Linked DNA regions of Paractinoplanes abujensis. The protein of the gene in region 3 interacts with the protein of the main gene of each other region in a pairwise test. Links are inferred from orthologs where the notes say so. Each region holds a gene or a part of one and is shown on either strand. Other genes may lie near its edges.

What was found.
Region 1: the proteins of dnaE (region 3) and rplL interact in binary tests that used the Escherichia coli proteins (3 or more experiments, as listed by UniProt). The link is inferred for Paractinoplanes abujensis from one-to-one orthologs.
Region 2: the proteins of dnaE (region 3) and BKA14_RS27240 interact in binary tests that used the Escherichia coli proteins (3 or more experiments, as listed by UniProt). The link is inferred for Paractinoplanes abujensis from one-to-one orthologs.

What each region holds. Positions count from the first base shown.
Region 1 is NZ_JACHMF010000001.1:6,038,125-6,043,651, reverse strand. The notes cover bases 2,761-5,527. They hold rplL (50S ribosomal protein L7/L12), read left to right. Parts: upstream 2,761-3,834; coding sequence 3,835-4,221; downstream 4,222-5,527. Other genes in these bases: rpoB (DNA-directed RNA polymerase subunit beta), read left to right, coding at 4,821-5,527; rplJ (50S ribosomal protein L10), read left to right, coding at 3,234-3,779. Also shown: rplA (50S ribosomal protein L1), read left to right, coding at 63-773; BKA14_RS27580 (ATP-binding cassette domain-containing protein), read left to right, coding at 836-1,735; BKA14_RS27575 (hypothetical protein), read left to right, coding at 1,732-2,412. UniProt on the Escherichia coli protein: The binding site for several of the GTPase factors involved in protein synthesis (IF-2, EF-Tu, EF-G and RF3). Is thus essential for accurate translation.
Region 2 is NZ_JACHMF010000001.1:5,981,233-5,986,897, reverse strand. The notes cover bases 1,403-4,307. They hold BKA14_RS27240 (pyridoxal phosphate-dependent aminotransferase), read right to left. Parts: upstream 3,492-4,307; coding sequence 2,313-3,491; downstream 1,403-2,312. Other genes in these bases: BKA14_RS27235 (MmpS family transport accessory protein), read right to left, coding at 3,502-4,307; glmM (phosphoglucosamine mutase), read left to right, coding at 1,403-2,306. Outside these bases: rplM (50S ribosomal protein L13), read left to right, coding at 1-292; rpsI (30S ribosomal protein S9), read left to right, coding at 313-840; more of glmM, read left to right, coding at 954-1,402; more of BKA14_RS27235, read right to left, coding at 4,308-4,449; glmS (glutamine--fructose-6-phosphate transaminase (isomerizing)), read left to right, coding at 4,620-5,665. UniProt on the Escherichia coli protein: Shows aminotransferase activity with methionine and histidine as substrates, and to a lesser extent also with phenylalanine.
Region 3 is NZ_JACHMF010000001.1:4,901,721-4,908,584, reverse strand. Bases 1,843-5,946 are described here. They hold dnaE (DNA polymerase III subunit alpha), read left to right. Parts: upstream 1,843-2,212; coding sequence 2,213-5,746; downstream 5,747-5,946. Other genes in these bases: BKA14_RS22105 (hypothetical protein), read left to right, coding at 5,802-5,946; BKA14_RS22115 (MinD/ParA family ATP-binding protein), read left to right, coding at 1,843-2,136. Outside these bases: BKA14_RS22120 (hypothetical protein), read left to right, coding at 1-493; more of BKA14_RS22115, read left to right, coding at 676-1,842; more of BKA14_RS22105, read left to right, coding at 5,947-6,665. UniProt on the Escherichia coli protein: DNA polymerase III is a complex, multichain enzyme responsible for most of the replicative synthesis in bacteria. This DNA polymerase also exhibits 3' to 5' exonuclease activity. The alpha chain is the DNA polymerase catalytic subunit.

The DNA.
Region 1 (5,527 bases), 1.1 Mb from region 3 along the record:
AAGCACGTCAGTGGGAGGGCCTCGCGACGAGGCCCGCCATCTACCACACAGGAGTAAGTGAAATGCAGCGCAGCAAGGGCTACCGCAAGGGCGCCGAGCAGATCGACCCGAACAAGCTGTACGAGCCGGCCGAGGCGATCAAGATCGCCAAGGAGACCAGCCCGACCAAGTTCGACGCCACCGTCGAGGTCGCCATGCGTCTCGGCGTCGACCCGCGTAAGGCCGACCAGATGGTCCGCGGCACGGTCAACCTGCCCCACGGCACCGGCAAGACCGCCCGCGTGATCGTCTTCGCCCAGGGCGCGAAGGCCGAGGAGGCCGTCGCGGCCGGCGCCGACGAGGTCGGCACCGACGAGCTCGTCGCCCGCATCCAGGGTGGCTGGCTCGACTTCGACGCCGCGATCGCCACCCCCGACCAGATGGCCAAGATCGGTCGGATCGCCCGCATCCTCGGCCCGCGTGGTCTCATGCCCAACCCGAAGACCGGCACCGTCACCATGGACGTGACCAAGGCCGTCAACGAGATCAAGGGCGGCAAGATCACGTTCCGGGTCGACAAGCACTCGAACCTGCACCTGATCATCGGCAAGGCGTCGTTCACGCCGGAGCAGCTGACCGACAACTACGCCGCCGTGCTCGACGAGGTGCTGCGGGCCAAGCCGTCCGCGGCCAAGGGCAAGTACCTCAAGAAGGTCACCGTCACCACCACCATGGGCCCCGGCGTGCCGGTCGACCCCAACGTGGTCAAGGGCCTGACCAACGCCGAGGCCTGATCACTGCTTCAGCGAAGCCCCCGGGGACATCCCCGGGGGCTTTTCTGTGGCAAAGTTCGCCCGTGCGTTTCGACGGGGTGTGGTTCCGCTACGGCCGCCGAGCCGACTGGACGCTCCGCGCGGTCGACGCCGTCGTCGAGCCGGGCCAGACGGTGGTCGTGCTGGGCCGCAACGGCGCCGGCAAATCCACGCTGCTCCAGCTGGCCGCGGGCGTCCTCCGCCCCCGACGCGGCGCCGTGCGCGACCGCCCGCCGATCGTGGGCTGGGTGCCCGAGCGCTTCCCGGCCGACCAGCCGTTCACCGCGGGCGACTACCTGCACCGAATGGCCACGCTGCGCGGCCACGCCCCCGCCCGGGCCGACGAGTGGATCGAGCGCCTGCTGCTGACCGGCCACACCGGCACCCGCCTGAGCGACCTTTCCAAGGGCACCGCCCAGAAAGTCGGCCTGGCCCAGGCCCTTATCGCCCGGCCCGGCCTGCTCATTCTCGACGAGCCGTGGGAGGGCCTGGACGCCGCGGCCCGCACCCTGATCCCCGAGATCGTCGCCGAGGTCACCGCCACCGGCGCCATGGTGCTGGTCAGCGACCACCGTGGCGAGATAGCCGCCCTCCCCGGCGCGACCCACTGGTCGGTCACCGACGCCACCGTCGAACCGGCCCCAGCCCCGCCTGCTCCAGCCCCGCCGGCCCCAGCCCCGCCGGCTCCGCCTGCTCCGTCCGCCCTGCCTGCTCCTTCCTCCCCGGCGGCTCCGTCGGCCGTGCCTGCTCCGTCGGCCCTGCCTGCTCCGTCGGCTCTGCCCGCGCCGTCTGGTTCGCCGGCCCCGGCCTCTCCCGGCCGCGACGAGGTCGTCATCGAGATCTCCGTCCCGCGCGCCGCCGCCGACGAGGCCGTGGTCCGGCTGCGGGCCCAAGGCCACGCCGTCCTGGGCGTCCGCGACGTGAGCTCCGGTGACGCCCGATGAACGCCCTGATCCGGATGCGTCTGGCCGCCCTCCTCCGCGGCGGCCGGATCCTCCCACCCGCCATCGCCGTGCTGGTCGTGCTGGGCGTCATCTACGGCGGGGGAGCGTCGCCCGCGGCGGTGGCCTACGGGTATTCCGCCGCCGCGCTTTTCCCCGTGCTCGCCTGGCAGTCGAAGCTGCTGCTCGACACCGAGCCCGACGGGCAGCGCCGCCTGGCCCGCGTGGCAGTGGGCGCCCGCGCCGAAGCCGCAGCCGGTCTGCTGGCCGCCGCCGCGCTGTCGCTGATCGTCTGCGCCCTCGCAATGGGCGCACCCTGGCTGTTCCACGGCATCGACACCGAGAAGCCCGTGCTCTCCGGCACCCTGCTCGGCATACTGGCCCACCTGCTGGCCGTGCCACCCGCCGTCGCGATCGGCGCCCTGGCCAGCCGGGCCGTCACGCGCGGCGTCCGCAACGGCGTGGCCGTGCTCGTCACCGCGGCCGTCCTCGTGGTCGTGCTGGGCTTGCAGGGCTCCTTCCTGCCGTGGTTGGTCCCGCCTGTCATGGCCACGGCACGCGCCCTCACCCCCGACACCACCCCGTCCGCGGCAACGCTGGCCCTGCTCACCCTGTGGGCCACTGTCTGGTGCACCGCCGCCCTGACCATCTACGCCTACCTCCGTCGCTCCCGTTCCTGACAAGGCCGCCCCGGCTCGGACGGCTGCTCCCAGCTCCGGCGGTGAGGCCGCTCCCGGCTCCGGCGGCGAGGCCGCCCCCGGCTCGGTTGGCCGTTTCCAGCTCCGGCGGCCAGGCCGGTCCCGGCTCGGTCGGCCGCTCCCAGCTTCCGCGTCGAGGCCGGTCCCGGCTCGGTTGGCTGCTCGCAGCTCCGGCGGGCAGGCCGGTCCCGGCTGGGTTGGCCGCTTCCAGCTCCGGCGGGCAGGCCGGTCCCGGCTGGGTTGGCCGCTTCCAGCTCCGGCGGCCAGGCCGCTCCCGGCTCGGTTGGCTGCTCCCGGCTCCGGCGGCCAGGCCGCTCCGAGCTCCGACGGCCGTTCCCGGCTTCCGCGAGGCCGGTCCCGTTCCTGTCGCCGGCGATCCTGCCTCCTCGCGCCAAGATCTGCCCTGGGCCCTGTGGATAACCCGTAACTGTGGATAACTCCAGTCCCGCCGCCGGGGCCGCGTAGGCTGAAAGTGGGTGGCCACCCCGGGTGGGTGGGGTCTATGGGTAGGAGAGGTAAACGCGTGTAGACAACCGCCCCGGCAGGTGATTTGGCGTTGACGGACGGGTCGCGTACAGTTCCTTGTCGAAGTTCCACCCACAGACCGCTGGTCGCCGTGGCCGTTTTCCGGCCGTGGTCGAAGGTCCCGCAGATGCGGGCGGCCCGCGCAGGGGAGAACGGTTCGTGACTGGGCTCGGGTCGATCCGAGTCTGTTCCGCCCCGTGCGCCCTGCGCCGGGGCGTTTCTCATTTCGCCCCTCCTTCGATGCCGGCCAGTGGTTCGAGCATTGAGAGAGGAGGGACATGGCGGACAAGCCGGTCCGGGCCGACAAGGCCACTGCCGTTGCGGAGCTGACGGAGGACTTCCGTAACTCGTCGGCCACCGTGCTGACCGAGTACCGCGGTCTCACGGTCAAGCAGCTCACCGAGCTGCGCCGTTCGCTGGGCGGCGACACCAAGTACGCGGTGTCGAAGAACACCCTGGCGAAGCGCGCTGCGAGCGACGCGGGCATCGAGGGCCTCGACACTCTGTTTGCCGGTCCTACCGCGCTCGCTTTCATCAGCGGCGACCCGGTCGAGGCGGCCAAGGGCCTTCGGGCTTTCGCCAAGGCCAACCCCGTCCTGGTCATCAAGGGCGGTGTTTTCGAGGGCAAGGCGATCTCGGCGGATGACGTCAACAAGATCGCTGACCTCGAGTCGCGTGAGGTTCTGCTGGCCAAGCTGGCCGGCGCCATGAAGGGCAACCTGGCCAAGGCTGTGGGCACGTTCCAGGCCCCGCTTGCGCAGGTGGCACGCCTCGCGGCCGCTCTTCAGGAGAAGCGCGAGAAGGACGGTCCCGCGGAGGCCTGAGCCACCGCGCACCAGCACGACTTTTTTACTCAAAAGCTAGGAAAGGTTGCCAGACATGGCGAAGCTCAGCACCGACGAGCTGCTCGACGCGTTCAAGGAGATGACGCTGATCGAGCTGTCGGAGTTCGTGAAGCAGTTCGAGGACGTCTTCGACGTCAAGGCGGCCGCCCCGGTTGCCGTCGCGGCTGCCCCCGGTGGCGGCGGCGCTGCCCCCGAGGCCGAGGCCGAGAAGGACTCGTTCGACGTTGTCCTCGAGGGTGACGGTGGCAAGAAGATCCAGGTCATCAAGGTCGTGCGTGAGCTGACCGGCCTGGGCCTCAAGGAGGCCAAGGACGCCGTCGAGTCCGCCCCCAAGGCGATCCTCGAGGGTGTCAACAAGGAGAAGGCCGAGGCCGCCAAGGCCAAGCTCGAGGGCGAGGGCGCCAAGGTCACCCTCAAGTGATCTAACGCTCCACTGCATTCTCTTGCGAATGGCGAGGACCCGTGTGCGGGTCCTCGCCATTCGTGTTCATAACCCCTTGACCAGGTATGACTTGGGAAAGCCGAGCTGTCGGACGGCCGACGTACAAAGCGGGTTCAATCGGGCAAGCCGTGGAGTATGGTCGCTAGAGCGCGCCGGGTGGGCGACGGCGGGGGTTCGACCCGCGCCAGAGCCCTTGACTGTGTGTCCCCTGACAGGCACGCTGATGACAGCAAGTTTCCGCGCTTGCGACAGCCGAGCCGAGGGTAATCCGGTCTCACCGGTTCCCGCGGAGAGGCACTAGAGGGAGAGTTGCCGCGTTCCGAGCGGCCCCGCTCTTGGCCCTGGCCCCTGAGGCGCAGGTCAGAGGCCGCGGGGATGCGTTCCGCAGGCCCCCTCAGGTGTGGGCTGGACAGCGGTTAGCCGAGCGGCTACACTGCTAGTTTGCGCTGCCTTCTGTCTTGAGCCCTTTCGGGACATCCATTCGGATGAATTCCTGGGGGCTCGTTGGAGTGCACGCAGACAGTTGCATACCGCAGCTGCAGCCGCATCAGCAGCACCGGTCCTCGGAAGGACGCATCTTGGCAGCTTCCCGCCCTGCGAAGACCAGCCGTACGTCGAGCGCTTACGCACCCCGCCGTGTCTCTTTCGGCAGGATCACCGAGCAACTTGAGGTCCCCAACCTCCTCGCCCTCCAGACGGAGTCCTTCGACTGGCTGGTCGGGAACGAGGCTTGGCAGGCCCGGTCGACGGACGACCCGCATGCCCACTCGGGCCTCGCAGAGATCCTCGAAGAGATCAGTCCCATTGAGGACTTCTCCGGCACCATGTCGCTGTCCTTCTCGTCTCCCCGATTCGACGAGGTCAAGGCCTCGATCGAGGAGTGCAAAGAGAAGGATCTGACCTACTGCGCACCGCTGTTCGTGACCGCGGAGTTCACCAACAACACGACTGGCGAGATCAAGAGCCAGACCGTTTTCATGGGTGACTTCCCGATGATGACCCCCAAGGGGACTTTCGTCATCAACGGCACCGAGCGCGTCGTGGTGAGCCAGCTCGTCCGTTCGCCGGGCGTGTACTTCACCAAGGAGCCGGACAAGACCTCCGACCGCGACCTTTCCAGCGTCAAGGTCATCCCCAGCCGGGGCGCCTGGCTGGAGTTCGACATCGACAAGCGCGACACGGTCGGTGTCCGGATCGACCGCAAGCGCCGGCAGGCCGTCACCGTCCTGCTCAAGGCGATCGGCTGGTCGGCCGACCAGATCCGTGAGCGCTTCGGCTGGTCCGA
Region 2 (5,665 bases), 1.1 Mb from region 3 along the record:
CGACTTCGTAGTGATCATCAACGCCGGCAAGGTTGCCCTGACCGGCAACAAGCGGCAGACCAAGGTCGCCTACCGCCACTCCGGCTACCCGGGCGGTCTCAAGCAGGTCGGCTACGAGGAGCTGCTGAGCAAGCGCCCCGAGAAGGCGATCGAGCTGGCCGTCAAGGGCATGCTCCCGCACAACAAGCTCGCGCGGCAGATCATCAAGAAGCTGAAGGTCTACCCGGGCGCCGAGCACCCGCACGCGGCCCAGCAGCCCCAGCCGTTCGAAATCACCCAGATCGCGCAGTGAGCGCGGGAGAAGGCAGCAGCATGTCCGACGTTATCGAGCCCGAGGTCGTCGAGACCGTCGAGGAGCCCGCCGGCACGGTCGTTGTCGAGACGCCCGCCGAAGAGACCGTGGTCGTCGTCGAGACGCCCGCGCCGGCCCCGGTCCGCGCCCCGCGCCCCGGTGACCGTCCGATCCAGACCGTCGGCCGCCGCAAGGAGGCCATCGTCCGGGTGCGTCTCGTGCCCGGCACCGGCAAGATCACCTGCAACGGCCGCGACCTCGAGGCCTACTTCCCCAGCAAGGTGCACCAGCAGCTCATCCGCGAGCCGCTCGTCACCGCGGAGAAGGAAGAGCAGTTCGACGTGATCGCGAACCTGCGCGGCGGCGGCATCACCGGCCAGGCCGGTGCGCTGCGCCTCGGCATCGCGCGGGCGCTGATCACGAACGAGCCCGACGACCGCCCCGCTCTCAAGAAGGCCGGCTTCCTCACCCGGGACGCCCGCGTCAAGGAGAGCAAGAAGTACGGCCTCAAGAAGGCCCGTAAGGCTCCGCAGTACTCGAAGCGCTGATTTTGCGCCGAGTCTGACAACGGCCGGGTTGTGCTCCTGGGTTTCCCGGGGGCACGCCCGGCCGTTTGCGTTCCCTCCCCTTTTATCGATGCAACGCACGCAAAGGAATCCGCATGGGTCGACTGTTCGGCACCGACGGCGTCCGGGGGCTCGCGAACGGCGAGCTGCTCACCCCGGAACTGGCCCTCAAAGTGGCGGTCGCGGCCGCGCGCGTCCTGGTCGAGAGCGACAGCAGCCACCAGCCGCTGGCGATCGTCGGGCGTGACCCGCGGGCCAGCGGCGAAATGCTGGAGGCGGCCGTCGTCGCCGGGCTGACCAGTGCGGGCGCCAACGTGGTGCGGGTCGGCGTGCTGCCCACCCCCGCGGTGGCGTTCCTGGTCGGGCAGACCAACGCCGACCTCGGCGTGATGCTTTCGGCCTCGCACAACCCGATGCCCGACAACGGCATCAAGCTCTTCGCGGCCGGCGGCACCAAACTGCCGGACGAGCTGGAGGAGCGCATCGAGAAGGCCATCGAGGACGGGCACGGGCTGATCGGCCGCCCCACCGGCGCCGGCATCGGCCGTGTGCACGACCTGCTGGACGGGGCCGAGCACTACGTGAAGCACCTGGTCGGGGCAACGCCGCACAGCCTTTCCGGCGTCAAGGTCGTGGTCGACTGCGCGAACGGCGCGGCCAGCGAGGTCGGCCCGGTGGCCTACGAGGAGGCCGGGGCCGAGGTCATCGCGATCCACGCCGATCCGGACGGCCTGAACATCAACGACGAGTGCGGCTCGACCCACCTCGACAAGGTGCGCGAGGCCGTGCTGGCCGAAGGGGCCGACCTGGGCCTGGCCCACGACGGTGACGCCGACCGCTGCCTCGCGGTGACCGCCGCGGGCGACGTCGTCGACGGCGACCAGATCATGGCGATCCTGGCCCTGGCGATGCGCGACGCGGGCACGCTGACCGACGACACGCTGGTCGCGACCGTGATGAGCAACCTCGGCCTGCGGATCGCCATGAAGCAGTCAGGCATCAAGCTGATCGAGACCAAGGTCGGCGACCGTTACGTGCTCGAGGAGCTCAACGCGGGCGGGCTGGCGCTGGGCGGCGAGCAGAGCGGGCACATCGTGATGCCGGCCTTCGCCACCACCGGCGACGGCGTGCTGACCGGCCTGCACCTGATGGCCCAGATCGCGGCGAGCGGCAAGTCGCTGGCCGACCTGGCCGCGGTGGTGCACCCGCTGCCGCAGGTGCTGATCAACGTGCGCGTCGGCGACCGGGACGCCGGTGCGTCGGCCCCCGGCGTGCAGGCCGCGGTGGCGCTGGCCGAGAACGAGCTGGGCGAGACCGGCCGCGTGCTGCTGCGTCCGTCGGGCACCGAGCCCCTCGTACGGGTGATGGTCGAGGCCGCCACCGAGGAGCAGGCCAGGTCGGTGGCCGAGCGGATCGCCGACGAGGTGCGCTCCGCTTCTCCCGCCTGACCTGGATCAGCGGCCCAGCTTCGACAGACGCTGGGCTGCTTCCTCGATCACGGACTCGCGCTTGCAGAAGGCGAACCGGATCAGGTGCCGGCCCGCGTCGCGATCGTCGTAGAAGACCTGCGTCGGCACCGCCACCACCCCGCAGCGCTCGGGCAGCTCCCGGCAGAACTCGATGCCGTCCGTGCCGCCCAGCGGGGTGATGTCGGCCGTCACGAAATACGTGCCCTCGGACGGCTGCACGGCGAACCCGGCCGCGGTCAGCCCGGCGGTCAGGTGGTCGCGACGAGCCTGCAACTCGTCGCGGAAACCGGTGAAATACGCCTCGGGCAGGCCCAGCGCCACGGCCACGGCGGGCTGCAACGGCCCCGCGTTGACGAACGTGAGGAACTGCTTGACCCGGGTCACGGCCGAGACCAGCCGGGCCGGGCCGGTCGCCCAGCCCACCTTCCACCCCGTACAGGAAAAGGTCTTGCCGGCCGACGAGATCCGCAGTGTGCGCTCGTGCATGCCGGGCAGGCTCGCCAGCGGGACGTGCGGCTCGGCGGCGTCGGTGAAGGCCAGGTGCTCGTAGACCTCGTCGGTCACGGCGTACGTGTCGAACTCCTGGCACAGGCCCGCGATCAGGCTCAGCTCGGCGCTGGTGAAGACCTTGCCGGTCGGGTTGTGCGGCGAGTTGAGCAGCACCAGCCGGGTGCGCGGACCGAACGCCGCCCGCAGCTCACCCTCGTCGAACGTGTAACGCCCGTCGGGGCCGGGGCGCAGCGTGACGGGCCGCCGGACGGCGCCGGCCAGCGTGATCGAGGCCGCGTACGAGTCGTAGTAAGGCTCGAACGTAACGACCTCGTCGCCGCGCTCGCACAACGCCAGGATCGCCGCGGCGATCGCCTCGGTCGCGCCCGCCGTCACGACCACCTCGGTGCCGGGGTCGCGGGGCAGGGCCCAGAAGCGCTGCTCGTGCTCCGCGATGGCGGCGCGCAGGGCGGGGATGCCGGGCAGCGGCGGGTATTGGTTGGCCCCCTCGCGCAGGGCCCGGGCGGCGGCGTCGAGCATTTCGGCCGGGCCGTCGGTGTCGGGGAAGCCCTGGCCCAGATTGATCGAGCCGGTGCGGGCGGCCAGGGCCGACATCTCGGTGAAGATCGTGGTGCCGAACGGGCGCATCCGTTCGACCAGCGGGTCACTCGTCACTGGAGGATTCTCACTCGATGGCGAAATGCGTGCACGACGCGGTGGCCACAGTCGACGAGCTCGAGGTGCGCTGCTTGACCTCGGCCCCGTCGACGAGGGCCCGGCAGGCGATCGTGCCCTCCGACGTGCCGACCCGCATGGCGACCACCGACACCAGGGCGGGCGTCTCCATCTCGGTCGTGAACTTCCACGGCAGGTTGACGTTCTGCAGCCGCTTGGGCGTCTCGCCGAGCTTCTCCACATACAGGATCTGGGAGGCCTGACCCTCGCCACTCACCTCGTACGTCACCGTGATCTTGCGGCCGGTCACGTCCGGCGCGTTCCCCGGGACGCTGGGCAGATCGGTCGGCAGATCGGGGATCTGCGGTGCGGCCGAGGGCAGCTGCGGCAGCTCGGGCAGCGCCTCCTTGGCCTTGTCGGTCACGTTGCGCACGAACATCACGCCCGCGGTGGCCACGCCGCCGCACAGCAGAAGGGTGACCGCGATCACGAGCAGGACCATCGGCGTCTTGCTCTTGCGCGGCGGCCGCGGCGGTTGTTGATAGCCGGGCGGGCCGTAGCCCGGAGGCGGACCGTACGCCGGCGGCGGCCCGTAACCCGGGGGCGGCGCTCCGTAACCCGGGGGCGGCCCGTAGCCGGGCGGCGGCTCAGTCCCGTGTCCGGGGGGCGGCCCGTAGCCGGGCGGCGGCTCAGTCCCGTGTCCGGGGGGCGGCCCGTAGCCGGGCGGCGGCTCAGTCCCGTGTCCCGGGGGCGGCCCGTAGCCGGGCGGCGGCTCGTAGGACTGCACCCGATACTGCTCCGTCGGCGCGGCCGGGAACTCCGACGTCGGCGGGTAGTCGGGGTTGGGTGGCTGCGGCAACGACGCGTACCCGGGTTGGAAGGTCGGCGGCGCGGGCGGCTGCGGCACGAAAGGCTCAGTCGTGCCGTCCGACGGCCGATTGTCCGGCTGATTGCTCATGTTTCTCCCGGTGCGTGCGCGCTGTTGTGGCGCGGTAGCCGACGGTACGCCAACGGCGCCAGCCGTGGGATGGGCCGGTCGGCCGTTCGGTCTGTTTTGCGCAGACGGTGTGCTCGAAAGGGTGCCTCTCGCGCATGACGGGTGAGCGGAAGTCCGCTAGAGTCACGGCCATGTGTGGCATCGTGGGGTACGTCGGCGGTCGTCCGGCGCTCAGCATCGTTCTTGACGGACTGCGCAGGCTGGAATACCGCGGATACGACTCCGCCGGTGTGGCGGTCGTCGACGACGGCGCCGTCCTGACCGAGAAGAAGGCCGGCAAGCTGGCCAACCTGGAAAAGGCGCTGGCCGAGTCCGGCGAATCGCGGATCGCGGCCGGGCTCACCGGCATCGGGCACACCCGCTGGGCGACGCACGGCGGCCCGACCGACCGCAACGCCCACCCGCACGTCTCGCAGGACGGCCGGGTCGCGGTCATCCACAACGGCATCATCGAGAACTTCGCCCGCCTGCGCGCCGAGCTCGAGGCGACCGGCGTCGAATTCACCAGCGACACCGACACCGAATGCGCCGCCCACCTGCTCGCGGCCGAGGTGCGCCAGCTCCGCGAAGCCGGCCTGCTCGAGGGCCCGCAGCTGCTGGCCGAAGGCATGCGCCGCACGGTTCGCCGGCTCGAAGGCGCGTTCACCCTGCTCGCCGTCGACGTCGACGTGCCCGGCGCGGTCGTCGCCGCCCGGCGCAACTCGCCGCTGGTCGTGGGCCGCGGCGAAGGCGAGAACTTCCTGGCCAGCGACGTGTCGGCGTTCATCGAGCACACCCGCCAGGCGATTGAGCTGGGCCAGGACCAAGTCGTGCTGATCACCCCGGCCGGCATCGAGATCACCGGGTTCGACGGCTCGCCCCAGGAGGGCAAGGAATACCACGTCAGCTGGGACGCCTCGGCCGCCGAGAAGGGCGGACACGACTACTTCATGCTCAAGGAGATCGCCGAGCAGCCCCAGGCGATCGCCGACACCCTGCTCGGCCGCCTCTCCGAACGCGGCGAGATCGTGCTCGACGAGGTGCGCCTGACCGACCAGGACCTGCGCGACGTCGATAAGATCTTCATCGTGGCCTGCGGCACGTCCTACCACGCGGGCATGGTGGCCAAGTACGCCATCGAGCACTGGGTGCGCATCCCGTGCGAGGTCGAACTGGCCAGCGAGTTCCGCTACCGCGA
Region 3 (6,864 bases):
CCGCCTGGCCGGGGACGACGACAACCAGCAGCGGGCCCGGCGGGCGTACGCGACGGCGGCCCGGACAGCGGCCCAGGAGGCCTCGGCGTACCGGTCGGGCTGTTCCTGCGTGTTCGCGGCCGTGGTGCGCGCCGCGCCGTCCGCGCTGCGCGACCTGGCCGACCGGCCCGGCGTGCGCGCGGTCGACCCGGCCCCCGAGGTCAGGAGTCTGGACCGGACGCAGTTCCGGCCGCCGCAGCCCGAGGAGAACGGCACCGTGCCGCCCGAACCGTCCCGTTCGCCCGCTGTGCCAATGGGGACTCCGGGCATTGCCTCCCGCCCGCCCGCGCCGATAGTGTCGTCGCCCGGGGCGCCTGTGACATCTGCCTCATCGAGCGTCGCCGGACGCACGAGCACGCCTTCCACCCCGGCCCACGAGGAGCGTTCTGCCGTACCCTCTGCCTCGGACGCGACTCCTGCTCACGATGCGACCAGCCGTTCGGCAGCACCTTGAACCCGGCCCGGACGTTAGTTTCTTCGTCCGCCGGTGATGTGGCCGATGGGGGCCGCGGTCGTTCCGAACGGGCAGTGGCCCGAACGGGGTTGGCTCCGTAGCCTGTCAGGGGCGAGGAGCCCGGGCGTGGGCACACCGAAAGCCGTGGGCATACCGAAAGCATTGTGCAGGGAGGACGAGCCGTGGACGGGACCGAGACCGGCTGGGGCCGGCCTGCGGAACCAGCCCCGCGTTGGCGGGCGCTGCTCGATCGCGCCCGGCACGGTTCCCGCCAGGCCGAGGAGCAGTCCGACCCGGAGCGTGAGGCCCAGCCCGGCCAGCAACCGTCCGCCCAGCAGTACGGGCAGCCGCTGCCGACCCGCCGCCCGGTCAACCCGCTCGACGGCCGCGGGCAGTACGGTGCCGGCCGTTACGAGCAGCCGCCGCCGCCCGAGGCCGCCCAGCCCGAGCCGCGCCCGATGCCGCAGCGGCCGATCAACCCGCTCGACCCGCGCTGGCAGGGCCGCCAGGCCGAGCCGCCCCGGCCCGCCGAGCTCAACGGAGGCGGCCGCCGCGCCGCGGTCCCGCCGCCCCCGCCGCCCGCGGCCCCGCCGGTCGAGGAGCCGCACAGTTTCTTCAGCCCGTCGGCTCGCCCGCCCGCGGCCCCGCCTCCCGGCCGCGACTATCCGCAGGTGCGGGGGTCGGCCGCCCCGGTGGCGCCGGTCCGGCCCGGGCCGCAGCCGCCGGTCATGCCCGTGCACCAGCCGCCCATGATGCCGGTGCAGCAGCCGGTCGCCCCGCAGCCCACCTCGCCCGCCCCGGCGCGCATCGAGTGGCGGCAGGGCCGCGCCGACGACGAGCTCGAGCGCGCGGTCGCGGTGATGCGGCGCAAGCTCGGCAAGCCCCGCGTGCTGGCCTTCGCCAACCCCAAGGGCGGCGTGCACAAGACCACGGCGACCGTGCTGGCCGCGGCCACCATCGGCAGCGTCCGCGGCCGCGGTGTGCTCGCGTGGGACGACAACGAGCTGCGCGGCACGCTCGGCCTGCGCGCCGGCAGCGCCCGCCACGCCCGCACGATCAAGCATCTGCTGGCCGACCTGATGCAGATCGAGAATCTGCACGGCGACGGGCTGCTGCAGGAGCTCGACGGCTACCTGCGGCACGCCTCCGACGGGTCGTACGACGTGCTCGCGGGCGAGGAGAATCCGCGCTTCGCGGCCCGCCTCGACCAGGCCACCGTGCGCCGGGTGATGGATCTGCTGCGCCGCACCCACGACGTGATCTGCGTCGACACCGGCAACAACGTCGAGAGCGTGAACTGGCAGACCGTCATGCGCCAGGCCGATCAGCTCGTGATCACCACGGTGCCCCGTGAGGACGCCGCGTTCACCGCCGACTGGATGCTCGACGTGCTCGACGACAGCGGCATGGGCGACCTGGTCTCCAACGCGGTGACGTTGATCTCCTGCCCCTCGCCGGGCCCGCTGCCGCTGCTCAACGACTTCGCCAAGCACTTCGCCACCCGCACCCGGGCGGTCGCGATCGTGCCCTACGACCAGGCGCTCGAGGTCGGCTCCTCGATCGAGTACGCGGATCTTCAGCAGGAGACCCGTACGGCGTGGCTCAAGGCGGCCTCGGTCATGATCGAGCCGTTCGCCGAATGACACGCGTGTAGCCCTCGTTCTTGTCGGAGGGTCCAGCTAGAGTCGCTCGGGTCCACACAACTTAAGGGGGCCCGGGGTGTCTGACTCGTTCGTGCATCTCCACGTGCACACCGAGTATTCGATGCTCGACGGGGCGGCCCGGGTCAAAGAGTTGCTGGCCGAGGCCAAGCGGCTGGGCATGCCGGCCGCGGCGATCACCGACCACGGCAACATGCACGGGGCCTACGACTTCTACACCCAGGCCACGTCGGCCGGGGTGATCCCGGTGATCGGCGTCGAGGCGTATGTCGCGCCCGACTCGCGGGACAACAAGAGCCGCGTCAAATGGGGCCGTCCCGAGCAGAAGAGCGACGACGTCTCGGGTAACGGCGCCTACACCCACATGACCATGTGGGCCCGCAACGCGGTCGGCCTGAAGAACCTGTTCCGGCTCAACTCGCGCGCCTCGATCGAGGGCCAGCTCGGTAAGTACCCGCGCATGGACTTCGACATCATCGCCGAGCACGCCGAGGGCATCATGGGCACCACCGGCTGCCCGTCCGGCGCCGTGCAGACCCGCCTGCGGCTCGGCCAGTTCGACGAGGCGCTCAAGTCGGCCGCGCGCTATCAGGAAGCCCTGGGCAAGGACAACTACTTCCTCGAGATCATGGACCACGGCCTGTCCATCGAGAAGCGGGTCCGGGACGGCCTGCTCGAGATCGGGCAGAAACTGGGCATTCCGCCCCTGGTCACCAACGACTCCCACTACACGCACGAGGCACAGGCCTCGGCCCACGACGTGCTGCTGTGCGTGCAGACCGGCAGCAACGTGGCCGACCCCAACCGGTTCCGCTTCGACGGCGCGGGTTACTTCGTGAAATCGGCCGACCAGATGCGCGCGGTCGACTCGTCCGAGGCATGGCAGGAGGGCTGCCGCAACACGCTGCTCGTGGCGGAGAAGGTGGACACCGAGGGGATGTTCACCTTCAAGAACCTCATGCCCCGGTTCCCCATCCCCGACGGTTACACCGAAGAGGAGTACTTCCGGCACGTCGCGTTCGAAGGCCTGCGCAACCGGTTCCCCGACGGCATCCCCGAGACCCACGTCAAGCAGGCGGAATACGAACTCGGCGTGATCATCTCGATGGGCTTCCCGGCGTACTTCCTGGTGGTCGCCGACTTCATCCAGTGGTCCAAGCGCAACGGCATCGCGGTCGGCCCCGGCCGCGGCTCGGCCGCGGGCTCCCTGATCGCGTACGCGATGGGCATCACCGACCTCGACCCCCTGCCGCACGGCCTGATCTTCGAGCGATTCCTCAACCCCGAGCGCATCTCGATGCCCGATGTCGACATCGACTTCGACGAGCGCCGCCGGGGTGAGGTCATCAAATACGTGACCGACCGCTGGGGCGACGACAAGGTCGCCCAGATCGCCACCTTCGGCACGATCAAGGCCAAGGCCGCGATCAAGGACTCGGCCCGTGTGCTGGGCTACCCGTTCGCGGTCGGCGACCGGATCACCAAGGCGTTGCCGCCCGACGTCATGGGCAAGGGCATCCCGCTCTCCGGCATCTTCGACAAGGAGCACAAGCGCTACAGCGAGGCCGGCGAGGTCCGCACGCTTTACGAGACCGATCCCGACGTCAAAAAGGTGATCGACACCGCGCGCGGCATCGAGGGCCTGATCCGGCAGACCGGGGTGCACGCCGCAGGCGTCATCATGTCGGCCGAGCCGATCATCGACCACATCCCGCTGATGCGGCGCGCCTCCGACGGCGTCATCATCACGCAGTTCGACTACCCCACGTGCGAGACGCTCGGCCTGCTCAAGATGGACTTCCTGGGCCTGCGCAACCTGACGATCCTCGACGACGCGGTCAAGAACATCAAGCTCAACCACGACCTCGACCTCGATCTGCTGGCGCTGCCGCTGGACGACAAGGCGGCGTACGAGTTGCTGGCCCGCGGCGACACGCTCGGCGTGTTCCAGCTCGACGGCGGCCCCATGCGGTCGCTGCTGCGCCTGATGAAGCCCGACAACTTCGAGGACATCTCGGCCGTCCTGGCGCTGTATCGTCCGGGCCCGATGGGCGTCGAGTCGCACACCAACTACGCGCTGCGCAAGAACAAGCTGCAGGACATCACGCCGATCCACCCCGAGCTCGAGGAGCCGCTGCGCGAGATCCTCGAACCGACGTACGGGCTGATCGTCTATCAGGAGCAGGTGCAGCGCGCCGCGCAGATCCTCGCCGGTTACAGCCTCGGCCAGGCCGACCTGCTGCGCCGCGCCATGGGTAAGAAGAAAAAGGAGATCCTGGACAAGGAGTTCGGCCCGTTCCAGCAGGGCTGCCTCGACCACGGATACTCCAAGGAAGCCATCCAGGCGGTGTGGGACGTGCTGGTCCCCTTCGCGGGCTACGCGTTCAACAAGGCCCACTCCGCGGCGTACGGGCTGGTCTCCTACTGGACGGCCTATCTCAAGGCGCACTACCCGGCCGAATACATGGGTGGTCTGCTGACCAGCGTCGGCGACGACAAGGACAAGATGGCGATGTATCTGGCCGAGTGCCGGCGCATGGGCATCCAGGTCCTCCCGCCCGACGTCAACCAGTCCGCGGGCCCGTTCACCCCGGTCGGCAAGGACATCCGGTTCGGCCTGGCCGCGGTGCGCAACGTCGGCAACAACGTCGTCGAGGCGATCGCCCGCTGCCGCACCGAGAAGGGCGAGTATCAGGACTTCTACGACTTCTTGTCCAAGGTGGATGCCGTCGCCTGCAACAAGAAGACGATTGAATCCCTGATCAAGGCGGGCGCGTTCGACTCGATGGGGCACAGCCGCAAGGGCCTGCTCGCCGTGCACGCCGAGGCCATCGACGCGTACGCCGACGTCAAGCGCAACGAGGCGGCCGGCCAGTTCGACCTGTTCGGGGCGTTCGGCGACACCGAGGGCGGCAGCGCGGCCACGGTGGCCATGCCCCCGATCGGCGACTCCGAGTGGGACAAGCGCGACAAGCTGGCGTTCGAGCGCGAAATGCTCGGCCTCTACGTCAGCGACCACCCCCTGGCCGGGCTCGAGCAGCTGCTGCACAACGCGGCCGACACCACGATCGCCGCGCTCAACGAGGAGGGCTCGGTGCCCGACGGCCAGGTCGTCACGCTGGCCGGCATCCTCACCGGCGTGCAGCGCCGCATCACCAAGCAGGGCCGGGCCTGGGCCTCGGCCACCCTCGAAGACCTGGCCGGCGGGGTCGAGGCGCTGTTCTTCCCGAACACCTACGAGGTGATCGGCCAGTTCATCGCCGAGGACGCGATCGTGGTGGTCAAGGGCCGGGTCGACCGGCGCGACGACACCCCGCGCATCATGGCGATGGACATGTCGCTGCCCGACATCAGCCACAACCCCGACAGCAAGCCGGTCACGCTGACCATGCCGATCACCCGGTGCACGCCGCCGCTGGTCTCGGAGCTGAAGGAGATCCTGACCAGCCACCCGGGCGACTCCGAGGTGCACGTTCACCTGCAGAACGGCAGCCGCACGACGGTGCTGCGGCTGGGCGCGGTGCGGGTCGCGCCGACCCCGGCGCTGCGGGCCGACCTCAAAATGATCCTCGGCCCGTCCGCGGTGGGCTGACGTTCGTGACCCGGCATGGTGAACGGCGGGCCCCGGCACCTGGCAGGATCGTAGGGTGAACGCGAGTCAGGAACCGGCGCCGCACCAGCCCGGCGAGCGCCCGGCACCCGAAACCAGTGCCGTCGGCTACGGCTACGGCGCGGGTTACGAGCTCGCACATCCGGCCGGGCCAGTCGAGCAGCGGGGTCTCTTCGGCCGGGCGTGGAACCCGGGGATGTCGTCGCACCGGCCCTGGAAGCGCACACTCACGGTCGCCGTCGTGAGCTTCCTGGTCATCGTCGTGCTCGGTGGCCCGCTGGGCCTGCTCTGGCGCGCGCTGGCCCCCTCGGTGCCGGTGATCGACGCCGGCCAATCCGGAGTCGTGATCAACGACCCGTCGCCCGAGGAGTTCGTCGCCGCCGACGGCTTGTTCACGCTGCTCGGCCTCGGGTTCGGTCTGCTCGTGGCGATCGCCGCCTGGTTCCTGCTGCGTCGCGACCGGGGGCCTTTCCTGCTGCTCAGCGTGGTGCTGGGCACGCTCGGGGCGGGCTGGCTGGTGGCTCCCCGGGTGGGTGAGCTGATCGGCCGCTCCGATTACGAGAGCTGGATCGAAACGGCCCAGCAGGGCGCGACCTACATGGCGCCGCCCGAGGTGCACTCGCTCGGACCGACGCTGGTGCCCGCCTTCGCCGCGGCGATCGTGCTGACGCTGATGGCCGGCTGGTCCAACGACCCCGACCTCGACCAGCCGGGCGCCAAGCCGGGCTACGGCCCCAACAACCCGGACGCCGGTTATCCCGGCCCGGACCAATCCGGGCCCGGCTATCCCGGCCCGGACGCGGCCGGCCCCGGCTATTACGGCGCCGGCCCTCACCAGCCTGGCAGCAACCCGGGCGACGGTTATCCGCACGCTGAGCGGCCGGCCGAGCCACGCGGGTAGGGCCGGCCTCGACTCCGGGCGCGTCGTGCGGGTGCCGGGCTGGCCGTGCGAGTCGGGCCGGCTCTCGGCTCGGCGTGACCGGGCGCGTCGTGTGGGTGTCGGGCTGGCCGTGCGAGTCGGGCTGGCCGTGCGGCTTGGCTCGGCGTGACCGGGCGCGTCGGGGGGGTGTCGGGCGGGTCGAGCCGGCTCTGCTCCGGCG